DNA from 2 places in the Microbacterium sp. zg.B48 genome. Region 2 is predicted to be linked to the other one. Evidence: predicted binding sites of a transcription regulator. Region 2 holds the regulator's gene; the other holds the start of a gene.

Region 1 (10,316 bases), on a different contig from region 2:
TGAGTCCACATGCTTGGCGCCGATCGCGGGACCCTTGGTGATCACGTGGACGAGCGCCATCGCGTGACCGCGTCCGAGACCATAGTCATCCGCGAGCCAGCTCACGATCTCGCCCGCCTTGGTGCCTGGCCCGAACCCCTTCTCCGACGCCAGTTCGATGAACTGACGAGGGGTGAGACCGGTCTTGTCCTCGATGGTGTCGAGGTATGCCTGGAACGACATGTCATTGTCCTCTCCGCCGCTCTTGCGGTTCGCTCGATCAGCCCGGTGGAGCCGCACGGTGGGTGCGAGCCGCTCCACCATATCGTCCGCCGTCACGGAAGGAATCCCCGGTACCGAAGCGGGACCCGCGGCCACGCCGGCGGCACTCCTCACCAGCGGTTGTGGACTTCCTCGGCCCACCCGAGGATCCCGGTGAAGGGGATGACCTCACCCGCCGCGGTCGCGAACGAGCCGGCCCAATACCCGAAGCACTGATCCGTCCGCGACGCCACGACGCCGAGGTTCGTGCGGGTCACCTTGTCGTAGAACGGTGCGAAGGACGCCGTCAGCCCTCCGCCGTGGATGCGCCACGGTCGTCGCCACTGCGCGAGGTCGTACTCCCAGTGCAGGTCGTCGTGGATCTTGTGCAGGCGCCCGTCGACGAGCATCGCGTTCTCGGTGATGCCGGTGCCATCCGTCCACCCGCCGCCGACCTGGATGCCGATCACCCGTCCGTCGCTGCGGCCCGAGCCGGCGCCCCAGTTCCAGCGGATGTCGTACGGCCAGCGCCCCCTTCCGTGATCGAGCACCGCCCAGGATTCCCCGGCGGGGACCACGTGCGTGACGCCCGCGATCGTGACACTCCCGGATGCGGGCCGGGCGATGTCCTTCACCGTGTACTGGAACCGCGCATCGCTCCACGGCACCACGACAGCGAGCCGTTCATGGCCGACCGGAAGCTCGGCGATCACGTCGAATGAGGCATTCCGGATACTCGCCCGCAGGCGCGTCCCGGTCTGCGATGGCACGGCGCCGGCGCTCATGACCGGATCGATGTCGATCTCCAGTCCCTTCGCCCGAGCGCGCGCAGGCCCGTCCTCGAGCGAGCCCGGCAACCGGACGCCGCGCGCGGGGATGACGGTGACCGCCTCGCTCCACACCGTCTCGGTCCGGCGGTCGAAGATCCACACCTCATGCACGGCCGCATAGTCGATCGCGGATACGGTCAGCGCGAGGATGTGCGTGGGGGTGGTGACGTTCCAGTACTCCCACCGCTTGTTGCGTCCCCGTCCGCGGCCGAGCCCGGTCGTGTCGATGATCGGCTGCCTGGCCCAGCCGACGGCGTCCGGTTCCAGGCGCCCGGCCCGCGTCAGCGAGACCGGCGCGGTCAGTTCGCGGGGAATCATCCGTTGATCCTAGATTCCGCACGTCGACGCATCGCGCAACCCGCCGCACCGTGATGGCCGCTCGTCGAGGCCCGTCGCGCGTCTTCGAGCGCGGGAGGATGACCGCGCGCCGGCGTCACCGGGTCGCGGGGACGACGAGCTTGCCGATGACGTTGGTGGCGAGCTCGGTGAACCAGAGCACGCCCTGCGCGCCGGGACGGATGCGGTGCATGATCGTACCGGTGCTGGGCACATCGAACGCGGTCACCGAGTCGACGTGCAGCGGGGTGGCGGAGCCTGCGGCCTCGCGAAGCGCCTCCCCCCGTACGCGCAGCAGCTTGTCCGGGCCGGCCGGCTCGGGATTGTTCCCGTCGACGTATTGCTGGACCCAGACATCCCCGTTCTCGTCGAACGACAGGGCGGCCAGCAGTAGGTTCTCCTGCGAGGCCGGCAGCGCCACCTCCACGATCGTGCCGTCCAGACTCACGCGGCCGAGGCGGTTGGTCGCCTCCTGCGTGAACCAGAGCGCGTCACCGGCGGGATCGACCGCGAGCGCGATGGGGCGGGAGTTCGGAGTCGGGATGTCGTACTCGGCGAGGGTGCCGTCGGCGTCGATGCGGCCGATCCGGTTGGCGATCAGCTCCGTGAACCACATCGCCCCGTCGGGCCCGGCGACGATGTAGATCGGCTTGCTGTCGGCGTCCTGCAGCGGGAACGCCGTGACCGTGCCATCCGGGTCGACCCGGCCGACGTTGCCGCCCTCCTTGCCCGTGAACCAGAGCGTCTCGCCGTCGGGCGCCACCGCCAGCCCGTGTGGGCCAGGGTTGCTTACGACGCAGGTCGCGCAGCTGCCCACCAGGTCGAAGGTGCGCGCGATTCCGCCGTCCGCGCCCAGCTGCACGACCGCGCCGGCGAACTCCAGCCCGACGAACAGCCGGCCCGCGGTATCGAACACGATGCCGTGCGGCCCTGACCCCGCCGGGAGCTCGGTGAAGCTCATGCTGCCGTCGTCGCGGACGCGCGTGACGGTGCCCTCGTTCTGGCCGGTCACCAGGACCTCGCCGGTGTCGGGATCGTAGGCGATCTCGTGAGTCGAGCCGTCGCCGCCGTGTTCGTGCCCTCCCGCGGCGGGTGCGCTGGGCATGGCAGGCTGCCCCGGATCGCGGTCCGGGTAGGCGATCGGGAACTCGGTGACGGTCGGCGCGATGTCCGGGCTCAGCGACGAGCACGCCGCACAGCACAGCAGCAGGGTGACGCCGAGGGCGGCGATGCGCGCTTTCATGGTCCTCCGTCGGTCCGGGCTACCGGAAGTCGATGATCGCGAGGTTCAGCGGGAGCTGCGTGGTTCGCGCATCGGGCTTCGGCAGCTTGCCCGCCAGGAACGTGCCGCTGAGGTAGTCGTCCGCATCGGCGATCGACTGCGGCGAGACCTGCCCGTCATAGTCGAAGCTCTTCAGTTCGTACGGCAGCGAGTCCGCTTCCACCAGGCTCGGTCCGTCCATCAGCTGGAAGTGCAGGTGGGACGCGTTGGCGTTGCCGGTGTTCCCGAGGTGCCCGAGCACTTGGCCCTCGACGACCGTGTCTCCGACCTTGACCGTGAGGGATCCGGAGATCATGTGGGCATACATCGCGTACACCCCGTCGCCGAGGTCGAGTACGACGTGGTTTCCGTCGACGTTCTCGACGGTCAGCTTCGCGGCCAGTTCCGGGTCGTGCGCGGGCAGGACGCCCGGTGCGTTGGCCGGCATGCCGTCCAGGATCGAGACCACCGTGCCGTCGGCGACCGCGAGGATGTCGGTGCCGTAGTCGACGTAGCTCTCGTTGCTGGTCTTGTCCCCCGAGTAGAACTGCCCCTTGTCGTCGGTGCGCTTCCAGTCGATCGCGAAGCGCTGGCTGTTGTTCAGCTTTCCGTTGACGGACATGAGGGAGCTGCGGTGCGGGAAGCCGGGCTCGCAGCATCCGTTCAGCGCGATCCAGTTCTCTCCGCGCACGGGCGGTGCGATGACCGGCACGGCCTGGCTCGAGAAGGCCACCGGCGTGGTCAGGTAGTCGATCGGTCCGGGCGCGCCGAACGCGGGCGAGAGCGCGCCCGTTCCGACGATGCGGTGAAGCAGTGCCGCGGGTGCGCGGTCCAGCGAGTCGAAGGCGAAGTCGATGAAGACGACGCGGCTCTCCTGGGGCGGGACGGTCGCGCTGTCGATGTAGCCGGCCGGAAGATCCCGCAATCGGTTGCAGTCGCCGAAAGCGCAGGTGGGGTCGATGAGTGCTGTGCCGGAGAAGCTGGCCACGATCTTCGCCGGGTCCGCTGCGTCGACGACCTCGATGGTGTCGAGGCTCGCCGGCACCTGCGTGGCGTTCATCAGGTGCAGGTCGTACGCGACGTGGTATTTGCCGTCGGTTCCGCGGAACGGCAGGGGCGGGTTGCCGATCGCGGTCAGGGTGAGTGCGGTGAACGTGTCGGGCACGCTCACGCCTGGAACGGACCCGGTCGGCGGTGCCGCAGTCGTGGCGGCTGAGGCACACCCCGTCGCGAGAAGTGCGATCGCGGTGAGCAGGGAGACGAACAGGGCGGGTACACGGCGAGATGTCACGCAGGGGGCTCCGAATCTGAAGTTTCCCTCGAAACTACCAGCCCTCCGCGAGCCTTCTGGCGAGGTCATGCAGTCACGGCGCTACGTCGGAACGGCGTATCACCAGCGCGGAATACGACCGGGCGGATGCCGCAGCTCGCGTCTCCGCGCCCGTCAGCATTCGATGACGTTGACGGCGAGCCCGCCCTCGCTGGTCTCCTTGTACTTGTGGGACATATCGATGCCCGTCTGGCGCATCGTCTCGACGACGGTGTCGAGCGAGACGTAATGGCTTCCGTCGCCGCGCAGCGCGAGACGCGCCGCCGTCACCGCGGTCGACGCCGCGATCGCGTTCCGCTCGATGCAGGGAATCTGCACCAGCCCGCCGACCGGGTCGCAGGTGAGACCGAGATGATGCTCCATCGCGATCTCCGCGGCGTTCTCGATCTGGCGATTGGTGCCGCCCATGACGGCGGTCAGGCCCCCCGCCGCCATCGCGCACGCCGAGCCCACCTCGGCCTGGCAGCCCCCTTCGGCGCCCGAGATCGACGCGTTCGCCTTGAACAGCGAACCCAGGGCGGTCGCGGTGAGAAGGAATCGACGGATGCCGCGCCGGCGGTTCGCTTCGGCGATCAGCGCCTCGTCCGCGGCGTCCGGCACGATCGGGCCGAGCTGCTGCCGGCCGGCGAAGCCCATCAGGGCACTGCCGACCAGCTCGCCGTAGGGCGTGACCGCATTGCGGGCCCCGAGGCCGGAGTCGGCCAGGAAGCGCCACCAGTACATCGCGACGGCCGGCAGGATTCCGGCTGCGCCGTTGGTGGGAGCCGTGACGACGCGACCGCCGGCCGCGTTCTCCTCGTTCACCGCGAGGGCGAAAGCTCCGAGCCACTCCCCCGGCAGCTCCCGGCGTCCGTCGTGCTCGGCCGCCTCCAGCTGCACGCGGATGGCCGGTGCGCGGCGCTTGACCTTCAGGATGCCTGGGAGCACGCCATCGTGGCGAAGACCGGCTTCCACGCACTGCGACATCGCGTCCCAGATCGTGTCCAGTCCGGCGGCGATCTCGTCGTCGCCGCGCAGCGCCTCTTCGTTCATGCGCGCCGCCTCGGCGATGGTGATGCCATGCTCGTCGCACAGCTGGAGGAGGGCGTCGGCGCTGTCGAAGCCGAACGGGAAAGCCGACGAGGACAGCTGCGGTGGTTCGCCGTCGCGCCGAATGAAGCCCCCGCCGATCGAGTAATACGTCTCGCGGAGCAGGAGATCCTCCTCGCCGGTCCGCCGCACTGCCGGTGCCGGCGCACTGCCGGTGGTCCGGATGCCGGATGCCGCCAGCTGCCCGGCCTCGTCGGCCGCGTGCGGCCGTGCGGTCGCCCACGCCTCCAGCGTCAGCGCGTTGGGGTGGCCGGGCAGTCGGGTCCGGGGGGCGAAGGCGATGTCGGCCTTGTGGAAGGGCACGGGGTGCGTGCCGTCCAGCGCCAGCGGCCGCCCGGTCGGCCACCCGGTCCACAGGCCCCGCACGGCATCCGGGTCGACGCTTTCCGGTGAGTGTCCGTGCAGTCCGGCCATCACCGCGTCCGGCGTACCGTGTCCGATTCCGGTTGCACCGAGCGACCCGTACAGCGTGCACGTCACCTGTGCCACGGAGTCGAGCACGCCCGCGCCGCGCAGTCGGACGACGAAGTCGCCGGCAGCGCGCAACGGACCGACCGTGTGGGAGCTCGAGGGTCCGATGCCGATGGAGAACAGCTCGAACGCGGAGACGTAGGCGCTCACGCGGTCCAGGCTAACCTGGACCGCGCGCCGGGCTCCGAACGCCCCGGACGGTCCGGTCCGGGGCGTTCGTCGGAGCCGGCTGAGGGCCTACTGCTCGACCGGCTGCGGTCCCTCGGAGCTCTCCTGCGCCTGCAGGACCGGACCGGAGTCCTCGCTGGAGACCTCGATCTTGCGCGGCTTGGCCTTCTCGCTGACCGGGATCGTCACGGTCAGCACGCCGTTGTTGTAGGTGGCGGAGATGTGCTCGGTGTCCACTCCCTGCCCGAGGTTCAGCTGGCGCACGAAGCTCGCCCCGTCGCGCTCACGCGTGATCCATTTGACCCCCTCGCCGGCGGAGAGGGTCCGCTCGGCCCGGATCGTCAGCAGCTGACCGTCGACGTCGATGTCGACCGAGCCCGGGTCGATGCCGGGCAGGTCGGCGGTGAGCACGTAGTGGTCACCATCGCGGTACAGGTCCATCGGCATGCGACGGGGACCCCGGCGGGCGTCGAAGAGCGTCGACGCGAAGCGGTCGAGTTCACGGAACGGGTCGTATGCGGCCATGATTCGTCTCCTTTGTCGTTCGGCCCGGATGACTGTCCGGCGCGAGGGTGCGAGGGAGTTGAGTCGTGTCGGCTCAACTGCGTTCAGATTAGCACTCCTCCTCGACGAGCGCCAAGACTCGGAGCGGATGGAATGGACGCATGCCCAGCGGTCCCGGGCGGCAGGCGGAGGACGCCGGCGCCGGGAATCATGCGGGCTTCAGGGCGCCTGGAAGGCGACGAGACCCACGGTGTTGCCTTCGGAATCCGTGATGAACGCCTGCCATTCGTCGTGGCCGGCCGGCCCGAGCGAATCGTCGTGGTGCGAGAAGATCACCCGGGGCGGCTCGACCACGTCCGCGAGGCCGTCGAGCTTGTCGAGCGTCTCGTGCACGTTGTCGACCCGCAGATACAGGAGGGATGCCGGGGCATTCCGGTCCAGCAGCAGCCGGACGCCGTCCAGATCGAAGAAGACCAGCCCCGGATCGAAGCGGGCGAGCGGCGGCGCGTCCAGCAGCACGGTGTAGAAGTCCGCGGCCCGGTCGAGATCTTCGGCGTGGACGGCCACCTGAACAAGTCGCATCGCGACCTCCCCGATCGAATTCACGCCAGTCTGCCAGCCGATCCGGATGGGCGCGACGGGCGCCTCCGCGGCGGACAGACCGGGCGCCGAGACGGGCGCCCGGTCTGTTTCAACCCGCGTGCGCGAGCTGCGGCGCCTCCTCGGGCGAGGAGGGTATCTCGGCCTTGGCGGCACGGATCATCGTCACCGCGATGACCGCGGCCACCAGCATCCCGATGGCCGCGGCGATGAACGTCGCCGAGTACGCGTCGGCAAGGGCAGCCGGCTGGGTGACGGGTTGACTGCCGAGGGCAGCGACGTAGACGGCTGTGAAGATGGACAGGCCGATCGAGCCGCCGATCTGCATCGCCGAGTTGGTCACCGCCGAGGCCGCGCCGGCGTCATCCGGGGCCACGCCGCTCAACGCCACGTTCTGCAGCGGCACGAACACCAGTGCCATTCCCGCGCCCATCACGATGAGCGCGGGGAGCACCTGGACGACGTACGCGCCGCTTGCGGTGATGAAGCTGAGATACCACAGGCTCGCGGCCACGATGAGGGGGCCGGCCGTCAACAGAGGACGAGCGCCGATGCGCGGCAGCAATCGCACCACCAGCGGCGCCACCACCATGGTGGCAAGCGGCAGGGGCAGGCTCGCCAGACCGGCTTGCAGCGCAGACATCTGCAGCACGATCTGCAGGTGGAAGGTCAGGTACAGGGTGGACCCGATCATCACACTGCCGGCGATCGCCTGGATCAGGAACGCACCACCGCGCACGCGGTCTGTGACGATCCGAAGGGGAAGCAGCGGCTGGGCGGTGCGGGTCTCGATCCACACGAACAGCACGAGCAGCGCGACCCCGGCGGCCGAGAAGGTGATCGTGAGCGGGCTGCCCCACCCGGTCTCGGCCAGGCTGAAGCCGTAGACGAGCGATCCGAGCCCGAGGGTCACGGTGACCGCGCCGAGGACGTCGTATCGGTTCTCGCCTTCGGCCCTGCTCTCGGTGAGAACGGCGAAGGCACCTACGAGGCCGACCACGACGAAGACGACGTTCACCAGCAGGCACCATCTCCAGTCCAGGAACTCCGTCAGCACGCCGCCGAGGACGAGGCCGACCGAGGCGCCGGCACCGGCGACCGTTCCGAAAACCGCGAAGGCGACGTCGCGGTCCCTGCCGGTGGGGAAGGTCACGGTCAGCAGGGCCAGCGCGGCCGGGGCGAGCAGAGCGGCGAACGCGCCCTGCAGGCCCCGCGCGATGATCAGGTCGAGGCCGGTCAGCGCGATGCCTCCGTAGACGGAGGCGAGGGCGAAGCCGACCATTCCCACGATGAACGTGCGCTTGCGTCCCCAGTAATCGGCGACTCGCCCGCCGAGCAGCAGCAGCGCGCCGAATGCGAGCGCATAGGCGGTCACGACCCACTGACGCTGGCTGTCCGTGAGGCCGAGGCTCGCCTGCGCCTGGGGCAGGGCGATGTTCACGATCGTGCCGTCCAGGACGACGACGAGCTGGGTCAGAGAGACCACGGCGAGAACCCACCATTTGCGGCGGGAGGGCATGGGCGTAGACATGGAGAAACCTCCGAATCGTTTGACGGATGCCGGAGGTTTCTAGCCCCGGATCGAGTCTCACGAGGAGGCTCGACCGCCTCGGCCTAGGGGGCCGAGCAGACCGCCATTCTATCGCACGAGCGCCGCCTGCTGCTTCGCGAGGCGCAGCCAGGTCTCCACGACGGTGTCGGGATTCAGCGACATGGATTCGATGCCCTGGCCCACGAGCCACTCGGCCAGATCGGGGTGGTCGGAGGGCCCCTGCCCGCAGATGCCGACGTACTTGCCGGCGCGACGGCACGCGTCGATCGCCATCGCCAGCATCTTCAGGACGGCCGGGTCGCGTTCGTCGAAGGTGGCGGCGACCAGGCCGGAGTCGCGGTCCAGGCCCAGCGTGAGCTGGGTCATGTCGTTGGAGCCGATCGAGAACCCGTCGAAGTACTCCAGGAACTCATCGGCCAGCAGCGCGTTGGAGGGCAGCTCGCACATCATGATCACGCGAAGCCCGTTCTCGCCCCGGCGCAGCCCGTTCTCGGCGAGCAGCTCGATGACCGCGTGCGCCTCTCCGACGGTGCGGACGAACGGGACCATGATCTCGACGTTGGTCAGACCCATCTCGTCGCGGACGAACTTCAGCGCCTCGCACTCCATGTCGAAGCACTCGCGGAAGTCCGAGGAGATGTACCGGGACGCGCCGCGGTAGCCCAGCATCGGGTTCTCCTCGTGCGGCTCGTACAGCTCACCGCCGATCAGGTTCGCGTACTCGTTGGACTTGAAATCGCTCAGCCGCACGATCACGGGCTCCGGCGCGAAGGCCGCGGCGATCATCGATACTCCCTCCGCGACGCGCTGCACGAAGTAGTCGCGCGGCGTCGGGTACGCCGCGATCCGGTCGGCGATCTCGGCGCGCAGCGCCGGCTCGAGACTGTCGTGATCCAGCAGCGCGCGCGGATGGATGCCGATCTGACGGTTGATCAGGAACTCCAGCCGGGCCAGGCCGACGCCCTTGTTCGGCAGCTTGGAGAAAGCGAACGCCTGGTCGGGGGTGCCCACGTTCAGCATGATCTTGGTGGGACTCTCCGGCATCTCGTCCAGACGGGTCACCACCTCTTCGAATCCCAGGATGCCTTCGTACACGAAGCCGTTGTCGCCGTCCGCGCACGAGACGGTCACATCCCGCCCGTCCTGCAGCACCAGCGTCGCATCGCCCGTTCCCACGACGGCGGGAATGCCGAGCTCGCGCGCGATGATCGCCGCGTGGCAGGTCCGGCCACCGCGGTTGGTCACGATCGCGGACGCCAGCTTCATGATCGGCTCCCAGTCCGGATCGGTCATGTCCGCCACCAGGACGTCACCGGCGACGAACTGGTCCATCTGCGCCAACGAGGTCATCACGCGCACCGCTCCGGCGCCGATCTTCTGACCGATGGCCCGCCCGATGGTGATCACGGTGCCCGGCTCGCCGAGCACGAACCGGCGGGTCACGTTGCCATCGGTGCGCGAGACGACCGTCTCCGGTCGCGCCTGCAGGATGTAGAGCTTGCCGTCGATCCCGTCCTTGCCCCATTCGATGTCCATCGGGCGTCCGTAGTGCTCCTCGATCGTCAGCGCCTGCCGGCCGAGCTCCTCGACCTCGGCATCCGTGATGCTGAACTGCGCCCGCTCCGTCCGCGGAACATCCGTGAAGACAGTGCTTGCTCCGATGTGGGTGCCGTCGGCGTAGACCATCTTCAGAGCCTTCTCGCCCACCGAGCGCTTCAGGATGGCGGGGCGTCCTTCGCGGAGGGCGGGCTTGTACGCGTAGAACTCGTCGGGGTTCACCGCCCCCTGCACGACCGCCTCGCCCAGACCGTAGGAACTGGTGATGAACACGGCCCGGTCGAAGCCCGATTCGGTGTCCACCGTGAACAGCACACCCGAGGCTCCGACATCCGATCGCACCATGCGCTGGATCCCCGCAGAGAGGGCGACATCGTG
Region 2 (10,316 bases):
GCTCTCCTCGTTCAGCGAGCAGGAGCGTACCGAACTGGCCCGCCTGCTCACGAAGCTCGCGGACTCCTGGCCGAAGTGAGCGCGCCGACCGCGCAGCGACCCTCGCCGCCGGGGCGCGACGACCCGTGCCGGGCCTGAGCCTGCCGGGGCGTCAGTCCTTCAGCCGCTCCTGCACGGCCTTCACCGGGATCAGCAGCAGCAGCCCGACTGCCAGGACCAGCACGATGCCCAGGATGCCGAAGTACGCGGCGCCGAACACCGACACGAACACGGCGAACATGGTCGGCGCCAGGAATGAGACCGCGCGGCCGGTCGTCGCGTACAGGCCGAACACCTCGCCCTCACGACCCGGCGGGATGATCCGCGCCAGGAACGTCCGCGAGGCGGACTGAGCCGGACCGACGAACAGGCACAGGGCGAGCCCCGCCGTCCAGAACACGATCTGCCCGCCGTCGTGCAGGAAGAACACGAGCAGGCCGGAGATGATCAGCCCGACCAGGGCGGCGACGATCACCGGCTTGGCCCCGAGCCGGTCATCGAGGGCACCCACCAGGATGGTCGAGACGCCGGCGACGACGTTGGCCGCGATGGCGAAGATGATCACGTCTCCGGGGGAGAAGCCGAACACGGATGCCGCGAGCACGCCGCCGAACAGGAACACGCCCGCCAGGCCGTCGCGGAAGACGGCGCTGGCCAGCAGGAACCACACCGTGTGCCGCGACTCCCGCCACATCTTCGCGATGTCGTGTCCCAGGCGCACGTACGAGGCGAAGAACCCGACGTGCTGCCGCCGGACCCCTGCGCCGCGGTACTCGGGAACGGCGAACAGGACCGGCAGCGCGAACAGCCCGAACCAGGCCGCCGAGACCAGCACCGCGGCCCGGACCGGCAGCCCGTCGCCTTCGGGCACCCCGAACAGTCCCTCGATGAAGCCGAAGTAGACGATCAGCAGCAGGACGATCCCGCCGATGTAGCCCATTCCCCAGCCGAAGCCGCTGACCTTGCCGATCGAGCGCGGTGTGGACACCTGCGAGAGCATCGCGTTGTAGTTGACGCCGGCGAACTCGAAGAACACGTTGCCGCCGGCGACCAGCAGCAGTCCGAGCCAGAGGAAGGACGGGTCGGGCTCCACGAAGAACATCGCCGCCGTCGCGGCCACGACGATGTACGTGTTCACCGCCAGCCACAGCTTGCGGCGCCCCGAGGTGTCCGAGCGCTGCCCGGTCACCGGTGCGAGCACGGCTATCACGAGCCCGGCGCCGGCCAGCGCCCAGCCCAGCAGCGCCTCCACCGTGCCCGTCGGTCCGAAGGCCGAACTGGTGAGGTACACCGTGAAGACGAAGGTGGTCACGACCGCGTTGAACGCCGCCGAGCCCCAGTCCCACAGGCCCCAGGCCAGCACGATGCGCTTGCGGGTGCTGGATGGACGCTCCTCCGCGGCCATCGCCGTGGCCAGCGCATCGGTCGGGGTGACGCCGGAGAACTGCGGCCCCTCAGGCGTCGTCCCACGAAGATCAGGATCGCTCATGTCCGTCACGGTAGGGCCCTTCGGTGAACGGCGGGTGCGGCAGTGCACGCGGGCCGCGTCTCTGCGGCCTGCTCAGGCTACCCCGGCATGCACCGCCTGGCGGAAGCGACGACGCCGGTGCCGCGGACGGTGCCATTATGTACGCATGCCTGCCCACGTCGAACGCGCCGAGCTGCCTGGAATCGGTGTCCGCCACGACATCGTGACCGAGGAGGGCCGCCGGCTCTCGGTACTGAACCTCCGCGACGGCGGCCGTCAGATCGCGCTGTCCGATGAGGACGATCCCGACCGTGCCGGCGAGACGATCACCCTCAGCGACGACGAGGCGATCGCCCTGTCCGAAGTGCTCGGCGCCTCGGTCCTGCTCACCGAACTGGCCGGTTTGCGCCATCAGGTCGAAGGCCTCGCCGTCGAGCAGATCCCGGTGCGCGCCGACTCTCCCTTCGTGGCTCGCCCGCTCGGGGACACCAGAGCCCGCACCCGCACCCGATGCTCGATCGTCGCGATCGTGCGGGCGACCGAGATCCTGCCCGCTCCGGGGCCTGACGACGTTCTGCGCAGCGGCGACTTGCTCGTCGTCGTCGGCACGCGTGATGGCCTCGACCACCTCGTCCGCATCGTCAGCGGCACCTGATCGCAGCGGATGGCCCACAGCGCGCTCGTCCTCGTCGAGATCGGCGCGCTCATCCTCGGGATCGGGCTGCTCAGCCGGCTGGCGTCTCGCCTGGAGATCTCACCGATCCCGCTGATCCTGTTGGGCGGTCTCGCATTCGGCGAGGGTGGATTCTTCCCCTTCACGCAGGGCGAGGAATTCATCGAGATCGGCGCCGAGATCGGCGTCATCCTCCTGCTGCTCATGCTGGGACTGGAATACACCGCACGCGAACTGGTCTCCAGCCTGAACGGATCGAAGGCCGCCGGCCTGATCGACATGGCGCTGAACGCGGTTCCCGGGGCCCTGCTGGCGCTGCTGCTCGGCTGGGGCCCGGTCGCCGCGGTCGCGATGGCGGGCATCACCTGGGTCTCCTCGTCCGGCGTCGTCGCCAAGGTCCTGCAGGACCTCGGCCGCCTCACCAACCGCGAGACGCCCGTCGTGCTGTCGATCCTGGTCATCGAGGATCTGGCCATGGCGTTCTACCTTCCGGTGCTGACCGCGCTCCTGGTCGGGACCGGCCTGCTGGCCGGCACCGTCTCGGTGGTGGTCGCCCTCGCCTCGGTCGCGCTGATCCTGTACGTCGCGCTGCGCCACAGCAGGATCGTGTCTCGCCTCGTCTGGTCCAAGGAGGCCGACGTCCTGCTGCTGTCGGTGTTCGGCCTGACGCTGCTGGTCGCGGGCCTCGCCGAGGGCGCCAACGTGTCGGCCGCCGTCGGAGCGTTCCTGGTCGGCATCGCGATCTCCGGGCCTGCCGCCAAGCACGCGCAGCGCGTGCTGACACCGCTGCGGGACCTCTTCGCGGCGGTGTTCTTCCTCTTCGTCGGCCTCTCCACCGATCCCGGCGAGCTGCTCTCGATGCTCGTGCCGGCGATCCTGCTCGCGATCGTGACGATGGGCACCAAACTCCTGACCGGCTACATCGCGGCGCGGCGCGCCGGCATCGGTGAGGCCGGACGCTGGCGCGCGGGCTTCGCGCTGATGTCGCGCGGCGAATTCTCCATCGTCATCGCGGCCCTGGCCGTCGCGGCCGGCGTAGACCGGTCCCTCGCCGCCCTCGCGACGGCCTATGTCCTGATCACGATGGTGGCCGGCCCGCTCCTTGCCCGCATCCCGGATTCCGGCCGGTTCATCCAGACCACCCGACGCATCGAGGCCAAGCGCCGCGCGGGTTCCGCCACGGCCGGTTAGCGGCGCTCAGGCGCGCCGCGCGGACCACTCCTGCTCCAGGATCGCGTAGACGCCGGTGTCGGCCCACTCGCCCTTGAACCACATCTGCTCGCGGAAGTGCGCTTCACGGCGCATCCCGAGCCGTTCGCACAGCGCGACGGATGCCGCATTCCGAGGGTCCAGTTCGGCGAAGACCCGGTGCAGGCCGAGCTCGCCGAACGACAGGTCCAGGAGCAGTCCGGCGGCCTCTCGGGCGTAGCCGCGCCCCTGGAAACGAGGATCCAGGAGCCAGCCGAGCTCGCCGGCCTTATCCGGCACGCTGGCGAGCCTGAGATACATGGTCCCGATCAGCTGCCCTGCGCTGTTGCGGATCGCGGGCTGAAGGTAATCGTCCGGCGCGGCCAGGCGCGTGGCCGCGGCATCCCGGTCCAAGACGTCCCGCACGCGCTCCGGCGAGCGCGGCTCGTAGAGCAGGTAGCGGCAGACCTCGGGATCGGACTGGATGGCGTACAGCGCGTCGAAGTCGTGGGGGCGGAGCAGATCCAGACTCACCCGGTCGCCCTGAATCGGCTCTCGGAACTCCCACGGCAGGGGCATGGGCCCATCCTGACAGCCGGAGCCGTACGCCGCAGCCTGCGTGCACCGGCGACCGCAAAGTTGAGCCATTCCTTATCAAGTTCATTTGACAGGCTCGAGCGACCTCCGGTAACCTTGAGTCATCGCGGCTCAACCCCTTCGAGGCCGAGGCTCACGTCTCCGGTTCGGGGTTGCCCGCCAACGACTTCACACCACCCGGGGTCCGGATTCGTCCGCCCCTGAACAAGGAGAGAGAAACACATGGCCCGTGCTGTTGGAATCGACCTGGGAACCACGAACTCTGTCGTGGCCGTCCTCGAGGGCGGCGAGCCGAAGGTCATCGCGAACGCCGAAGGCTTCCGTACCACCCCGTCCGTGACCGCGTTCACCAAGGACGGCGAGGTGCTGGTCGGCGAGACCGCCAAGCGCCAGGCCGTCACGAACGTCGAGCGGACCATCTCGTCGGTCAAGCGCCACATGGGCACCGACTGGAAGTTCGACGTCGACGGCAAGAAGTGGACCCCGCAGGAGATCTCTGCGCGCATTCTGGGCAAGCTCAAGCGCGACGCCGAGGAGTATCTCGGTGACACCGTGACGGATGCCGTCATCACTGTGCCCGCGTACTTCAACGACGCCGAGCGCCAGGCGACCAAGGAAGCCGGTGAGATCGCCGGCCTGAACGTGCTGCGCATCATCAACGAGCCGACTGCGGCCGCCCTCGCCTACGGTCTGGACAAGGGCAAGGAGGACGAGCTCATCCTCGTCTTCGACCTCGGTGGCGGAACGTTCGACGTGTCCCTGCTGGAAGTGGGCAAGGACGACGACTTCTCGACCATCCAGGTGCGCTCCACCGCCGGTGACAACCGCCTCGGCGGTGACGACTGGGACCAGCGTCTGGTGGACTACTTCATCAAGCAGTTCAAGGACACCACCGGTGTGGACGTCTCCCACGACAAGATCGCGCTGCAGCGTCTGAAGGAGGCCGCGGAGCAGGCCAAGAAGGAGCTCTCCAGCTCCATGTCCACCTCCGTGAACCTGCCCTACCTGTCCCTGACCGACAGCGGACCGGTCTCGCTGTCCGAGACGATCACGCGCGCGAAGTTCGAGGACCTCACCAAGGACCTGCTGGACCGCACGAAGAAGCCGTTCGAGGATGTCATCCGCGAGGCCGGCATCAAGGTTTCCGACATCGACCACGTCGTGCTCGTGGGTGGATCCACCCGCATGCCCGCCGTCGCCGAACTGGTCAAGCAGGAGGCCGGCAAGGAGCCCAACAAGGGCGTCAACCCGGACGAGGTCGTCGCCGTGGGCGCCGCACTGCAGGCCGGTGTCCTGCGCGGTGAGCGCAAGGACGTGCTGCTGATCGACGTCACCCCGCTGAGCCTCGGCATCGAGACCAAGGGTGGCATCATGACGAAGCTGATCGAGCGCAACACCGCGATTCCGACCAAGCGCAGCGAGACCTTCACCACGGCCGATGACAACCAGCCGTCGGTGGCGATCCAGGTGTTCCAGGGCGAGCGCGACTTCACCCGCGACAACAAGCCGCTGGGCACGTTCGAGCTCACCGGAATCGCCCCCGCGCCGCGCGGCATCCCGCAGGTCGAGGTCACGTTCGACATCGACGCGAACGGCATCGTGCACGTGTCCGCCAAGGACAAGGGCACCGGCAAGGAGCAGTCGATGACGATCACCGGCGGCTCGTCGCTGCCGAAGGAGGACATCGAGCGTATGGTGCGCGAGGCCGAGGAGCACGCGGCCGAGGACAAGAAGCGCCGTGAGTCGGCCGAGGTCCGCAACCAGGCCGAGACGCTGTCGTATTCGATCGACAAGCTGATCAAGGACAACGACGACAAGCTGCCCACCGACGTCAAGACCGAGGTGCAGGCCGACGTGGACGCGCTCAAGGCCGCGCTGGCCGGCGAGGACGACGACGCGGTCAAGACCGCGTTCGACAAGCTGAACCAGAGCCAGGGCAAGCTGGGCGAGGCCATCTACGCGTCCGGTCAGGCTTCGCAGTCCGCTCCGGATGCCGGGGCCGATGCTTCGGCCGGCGCCGGCTCCGCGGACGGGGCCGCCTCATCCGATGAGGATGTGATCGACGCCGAGGTCGTCGACGACGAGGACGAAGAGAAGAAGTAGCCATGACGGACAAGAACTTCGAAGAGCACAGCGCTGATCGCGAGCCTGCCGACGAGGTTCGACCGGACGAGGAGGGGTCGGAGGCGCAGGTCTCCGGCCCCGATTCGCAGCCGGGCGGATCCGACGAGGGCTGGACGGTCGAGGACATCCTGAACGCCGCGCAGACCGTCGATGCCGCGTCCGAGGACGCCGGTGCCGCCGACCCGGATGCGCCCCTGATGGTCGACCTCAAGCGGCTGCAGGCCGAGTACGCCAACTATCGTCGGCGCACCGAGGACCAGCGCGAGCGCGAGATCGAACGAGCCAGGGGCGAGGCCGTGAAGGGTCTCCTGCCGGTGCTCGATGATTTCGACCGCGCCGACAAGCACGGCGATCTGGTCGAGGGCAGCCCCCTCGCGGCGATCGGCGACAAGGTGCGCGCGCTGGCCGAGAAGCTGGGTGCCGTCGCGTACGGCGTCGTCGGAGAACCCTTCGACCCGCAGCAGCACGAGGCGATCTTCCAGGCGCCGACACCGGGGACCACCGAGCCGACGATCCTCGAGGTCGTCGAAGTCGGCTACCGCCTGGGTTCGGTCGAACTGCGGCCCGCGAAGGTGGTCGTCGCGGTGCCGGCCGAGTAAGCAGGAGGATCACTGGATGGCCAGTCAAGACTGGTTCGACAAGGACTTCTACAAGGTCCTGGGTGTCGATAAGAGCGTCAGCGAGGCCGACCTGAAGAAGACCTACCGCAAGCTCGCGCGCACGTACCACCCCGACTCCAATCAGGGTGACGCGAAGGCGGAGGCCAAGTTCAAAGAGGTCAGCGAGGCGTACTCGGTGCTCTCCGACCCGGAACAGCGCAAGGAGTACGACCAGATCCGGGCGATGGGCTCGGGGGCTCGTTTCACGGCGGGCGATCAGCCCGGCGGGTTCGAGGACGTCTTCAGCATGTTCGGGCAGGGCCGTGGCGCCCGCCAGGCGGCGCCGGAGGACTTCGACGACATCTTCAGCATGTTCAACCAGCAGCAGGGCGGCGGTTTCGGCTCCGGTCGGTTCGGCCAGCCCTCGGGCGGATTCCGCGGGTACGGCGGCCCGCGCCGGGGCGCCGACGTGACCGCCCGCACGACGATCGATTTCATCACCGCGACCCGCGGCGAGACGATCACGCTGCAGGGCGAGGACGGCAAGCCGTTCAAGGTGAAGATCCCCGCCGGCGTCGCGGACGGCCAGAAGATTCGCCTGCGCGGGCGGGGGCGTCCGTCCCCGGACGGCGGCGAGTCCGGTGACATCGTCGTTCAGGTGGCGGTGCGACCGCACCCGGTGTTCACCCGGGAGGGGCTCAACCTCCGGGTCACCGTGCCGGTGACCTTCACCGAGGCTGCGCTCGGCGCGACGATCGAGGTGCCCACCCTCGGCGGCGATCCCGTGAAGCTGCGCGTTGCGCCCGGCACCCCATCGGGCCGGGTGCTGCGTGTGAAAGGCCGCGGCGTGCAGACCGGGAAAGGCACCGGAGACCTCCTGGCCGAGGTGCAGGTCGCGGTGCCGTCGCATCTGGACGAGGCGGCCCGCGAGGCGCTTCAGCGGTTCCACGATCTGGAGCCGAAAGAGAACCCTCGCTCGGACCTGATGTCGAAGGCGCGCGGATAGCCCGCAGGGGCTGAGCAACGAGATCCAGTGAGAGACGGGATGAGGTGAGAGGGATGGCTGACCGAGAGATCGATGAGGACGCCCCGATCTTCGCGATCGCCGTCGCCGCCGAACTCGCCGGCATGCACCCGCAGACTCTGCGGCAGTATGACCGGCTCGGCCTGGTGGTTCCGGCCCGCACGCGGGGCGGATCGCGCCGCTATTCCACGCGGCATGTGGAGCAGCTGCGCGAAGTCGCCCGTCTCTCCTCCGACGGCATGAGCCTGCCGGCGATCGCCCGCATCATCGAGCTCGAAGATCGCGTCCGCGAACTGCACCATCGGGTCAACGATCTCGAGGCTCGCATGCGCGCCGAACTGGAGAACCGCCCCGGTGCGCGCGTCTTCGCCGCCGGGGCCACAGGGTCGGTGATCACGCTGCGTCAGGGCCGACGGGTGCGGCGTGCGACCGACATCGTGGTCTGGCGACCGCGCCTGGCACTGGAGAACGCGCCGGACGCGCCGGACGCGCCGGACGGGACGCCGGAAGAGGCGGTGGGCGCGCGCGGCGGAGTCGGCGCAGCCGAGACCCAGGGCTGAGTCCGGCGCGCTCCGGAGCGGCTTGGCGGCGGAGGCGGGAGCGAGCACACTGTCGGTATGCCCACTCTGGCCGATGTGCGCACGATCGCGCTGGGCTTTCCGGAGACGTTCGAGAAGGTGGACGGCCATCGCGGCGGCGCGGGCTGGCGCACCGCGGACGGCCTGTTCGTCTGGGAACGCGGTCCCAGCAAAGCCGACCTCGCCGCGCTGGCGGAGCTGGGCAGGTCCTGGCCGGAGGGCGCCGTCGTGGGGGTGCGCACGGACGGGCTGGAGGGCAAGGAGGCGCTGCTCGGCGCGTACCCCGATGTCTTCTTCACCATCCCGCATTTCGACGGCTACCCGGCCGTCCTGGTCCGCCTGGACATCATCACGCGGGACTTCCTGCGCGAGGTGATCACCGACTCGTGGCTTCTGAAGGCGCCCAAGCGGCTGTCCCGGGGCTGGCTGGCAGAGCACGAGTGACGCGGGGGCGCAGTGCGGTCGCCGCCGCGCCGCGCGGGATCCGGCATCCCGCCGGTGCCGGTTCTAAAGTTCGGGCATGACCGAGGAGCGGTGGCGGCAGCTGACCTACTGGCCGCTTCTGGTCTCCTCGGTGATCTTCATCGTGGTGTACTCCTGGCAGGTGATCGCCGACCTTCAGGGCACCGCCTATCTGGTCGCACGCGTGTTCATCCTGCTGACGTGGGTGAGTTTCGCCGTCGACTACACCGTGCGGCTGGGGCTGGCTCACCCGCGCGGTCCGTGGTTCCGCAGGCACATCTTCGACCTTCTGGTCGTCGTCCTTCCGGTCCTCAAGCCGCTGCGCCTGCTCAAGGCGCTCACCCTCGTCCACATGCTGCAGCAGACCGCGGGCACCGCGCTGCGCAGTCGCATCGCGATCTACGGGTCCGGTGCGGCTGCCGTGCTCATCTGGGTCGCGGCCCTGGCCGAGCTCGAAGCGGAGCGCGGAGCGGCCGGCGCCAACATCGAGACCTTCGGCGATGCGATCTGGTGGGCGTTCGTCACCGTCACGACCGTCGGCTACGGCGACTTCTATCCGGTCACCCCGTGGGGCCGCACGATCGCGGTGCTGCTGATGTGCGGAGGCGTCGCGCTGGTGGGTGTGGTGACGGCGACGCTGGCGTCCTGGGTGCTGGAGCGGGCGGCCATCGGCCGGGACGCCGACGAGCCGGCCACCCGTGGACAGCTGCGCGATGTGGCGCACAAGATCGACGACATCAGCGCTCGCCTGCCACGCCCGCCCGCCGAGAACGCGGACGCACGATGAGCGATTCCGGCCGGGTCCCCCCGCCCGCGATGGCGCCCTCCCTGCGGCTTCTGCTCGGCTTGGCCGCAGCGGTGATCGCGCTCGCCGGCCTGTTCTTCGCCCGCGAGCTGGTCGGCCCGCTCGTGCTGGCCGGCGTCATCGTGATCATCTGCCACCCGGTCCGGCACGGGCTGGAGCGCCACCGCTGGCCGCGCTGGCTGGCCACGACCGCCGTGATCGGCCTGGCCTACCTGATCCTGGCCGTCCTCGGGGTGCTGCTGTTCTTCGCGGGCACGCAGTTCGTCCGACTCGTCGGCGACTACACCGACCAGCTGCGCGACGCGGCCGGCGGCTTCGTCGACTGGCTCGGAACGGTGGGCCTGAGCGATGAGGCCTCGGATGCCGCGGCATCCGTCTTCGAGCCGTCGAGCATCGTGTCGGCGGTGACATCCGTGGGCGGAACGGCGGTAGGGATCCTCACCGCGATGTTCTTCGTCCTGGCGTATGTGATCTTCATGGCCGTCGACGGGGCCCGCTACAGCCGAGCCGAGGCGGCCTTCGGCACCGCCGCGACGCCCGTGGTCCATCGCATCCGGCTCTTCAACTCCGGCGTACGCCGCTACTACGTCGTCAACGCCACCTTCGGGGCTCTGGTCGCGGTCCTCGACGGACTGGCGCTGTGGGCGATCGGGGTCCCGGCACCGGTGGTGTGGGCGATCCTCGCGTTCGTGACCAACTTCATCCCCAACATCGGCTTCGTCATCGGCCTGATCCCGCCCGCACTGCTGGCCCTGGTCG

The links. Region 2 encodes HspR, which represses chaperone genes until heat shock. Its sites were predicted from a motif close to AAGTTGAGTCNNNNNGACTCAACTT; they were not measured.
Region 1: the regulator HspR is predicted to act here: its motif matches at 6,306-6,330, upstream of NQ152_RS13405 (Hsp20/alpha crystallin family protein).

What each region holds. Positions count from the first base shown of each region.
Region 1 is NZ_JANJFE010000017.1:6,813-17,128, reverse strand. It holds gene NQ152_RS13430 (DUF4287 domain-containing protein) at 1-222, opposite strand, end outside; gene NQ152_RS13425 (DUF2804 domain-containing protein) at 372-1,388, opposite strand; gene NQ152_RS13420 (hypothetical protein) at 1,504-2,649, opposite strand; gene NQ152_RS13415 (M23 family metallopeptidase) at 2,669-3,838, opposite strand; gene NQ152_RS13410 (L-serine ammonia-lyase, iron-sulfur-dependent, subunit alpha) at 4,112-5,707, opposite strand; gene NQ152_RS13405 (Hsp20/alpha crystallin family protein) at 5,795-6,250, opposite strand; gene NQ152_RS13400 (VOC family protein) at 6,449-6,811, opposite strand; gene NQ152_RS13395 (MFS transporter) at 6,921-8,360, opposite strand; gene ppsA (phosphoenolpyruvate synthase) at 8,469-10,316, opposite strand, start outside.
Region 2 is NZ_JANJFE010000005.1:188,014-198,329, forward strand. It holds gene NQ152_RS04875 (MarR family winged helix-turn-helix transcriptional regulator) at 1-79, shown strand, start outside; gene NQ152_RS04880 (MFS transporter) at 152-1,528, opposite strand; gene NQ152_RS04885 (cation:proton antiporter regulatory subunit) at 1,674-2,162, shown strand; gene NQ152_RS04890 (cation:proton antiporter) at 2,172-3,371, shown strand; gene NQ152_RS04895 (GNAT family N-acetyltransferase) at 3,378-3,947, opposite strand; gene dnaK (molecular chaperone DnaK) at 4,188-6,068, shown strand; gene NQ152_RS04905 (nucleotide exchange factor GrpE) at 6,071-6,688, shown strand; gene NQ152_RS04910 (DnaJ C-terminal domain-containing protein) at 6,705-7,694, shown strand; gene NQ152_RS04915 (heat shock protein transcriptional repressor HspR) at 7,748-8,272, shown strand; gene NQ152_RS04920 (MmcQ/YjbR family DNA-binding protein) at 8,330-8,734, shown strand; gene NQ152_RS04925 (potassium channel family protein) at 8,811-9,539, shown strand; gene NQ152_RS04930 (AI-2E family transporter) at 9,536-10,316, shown strand, end outside.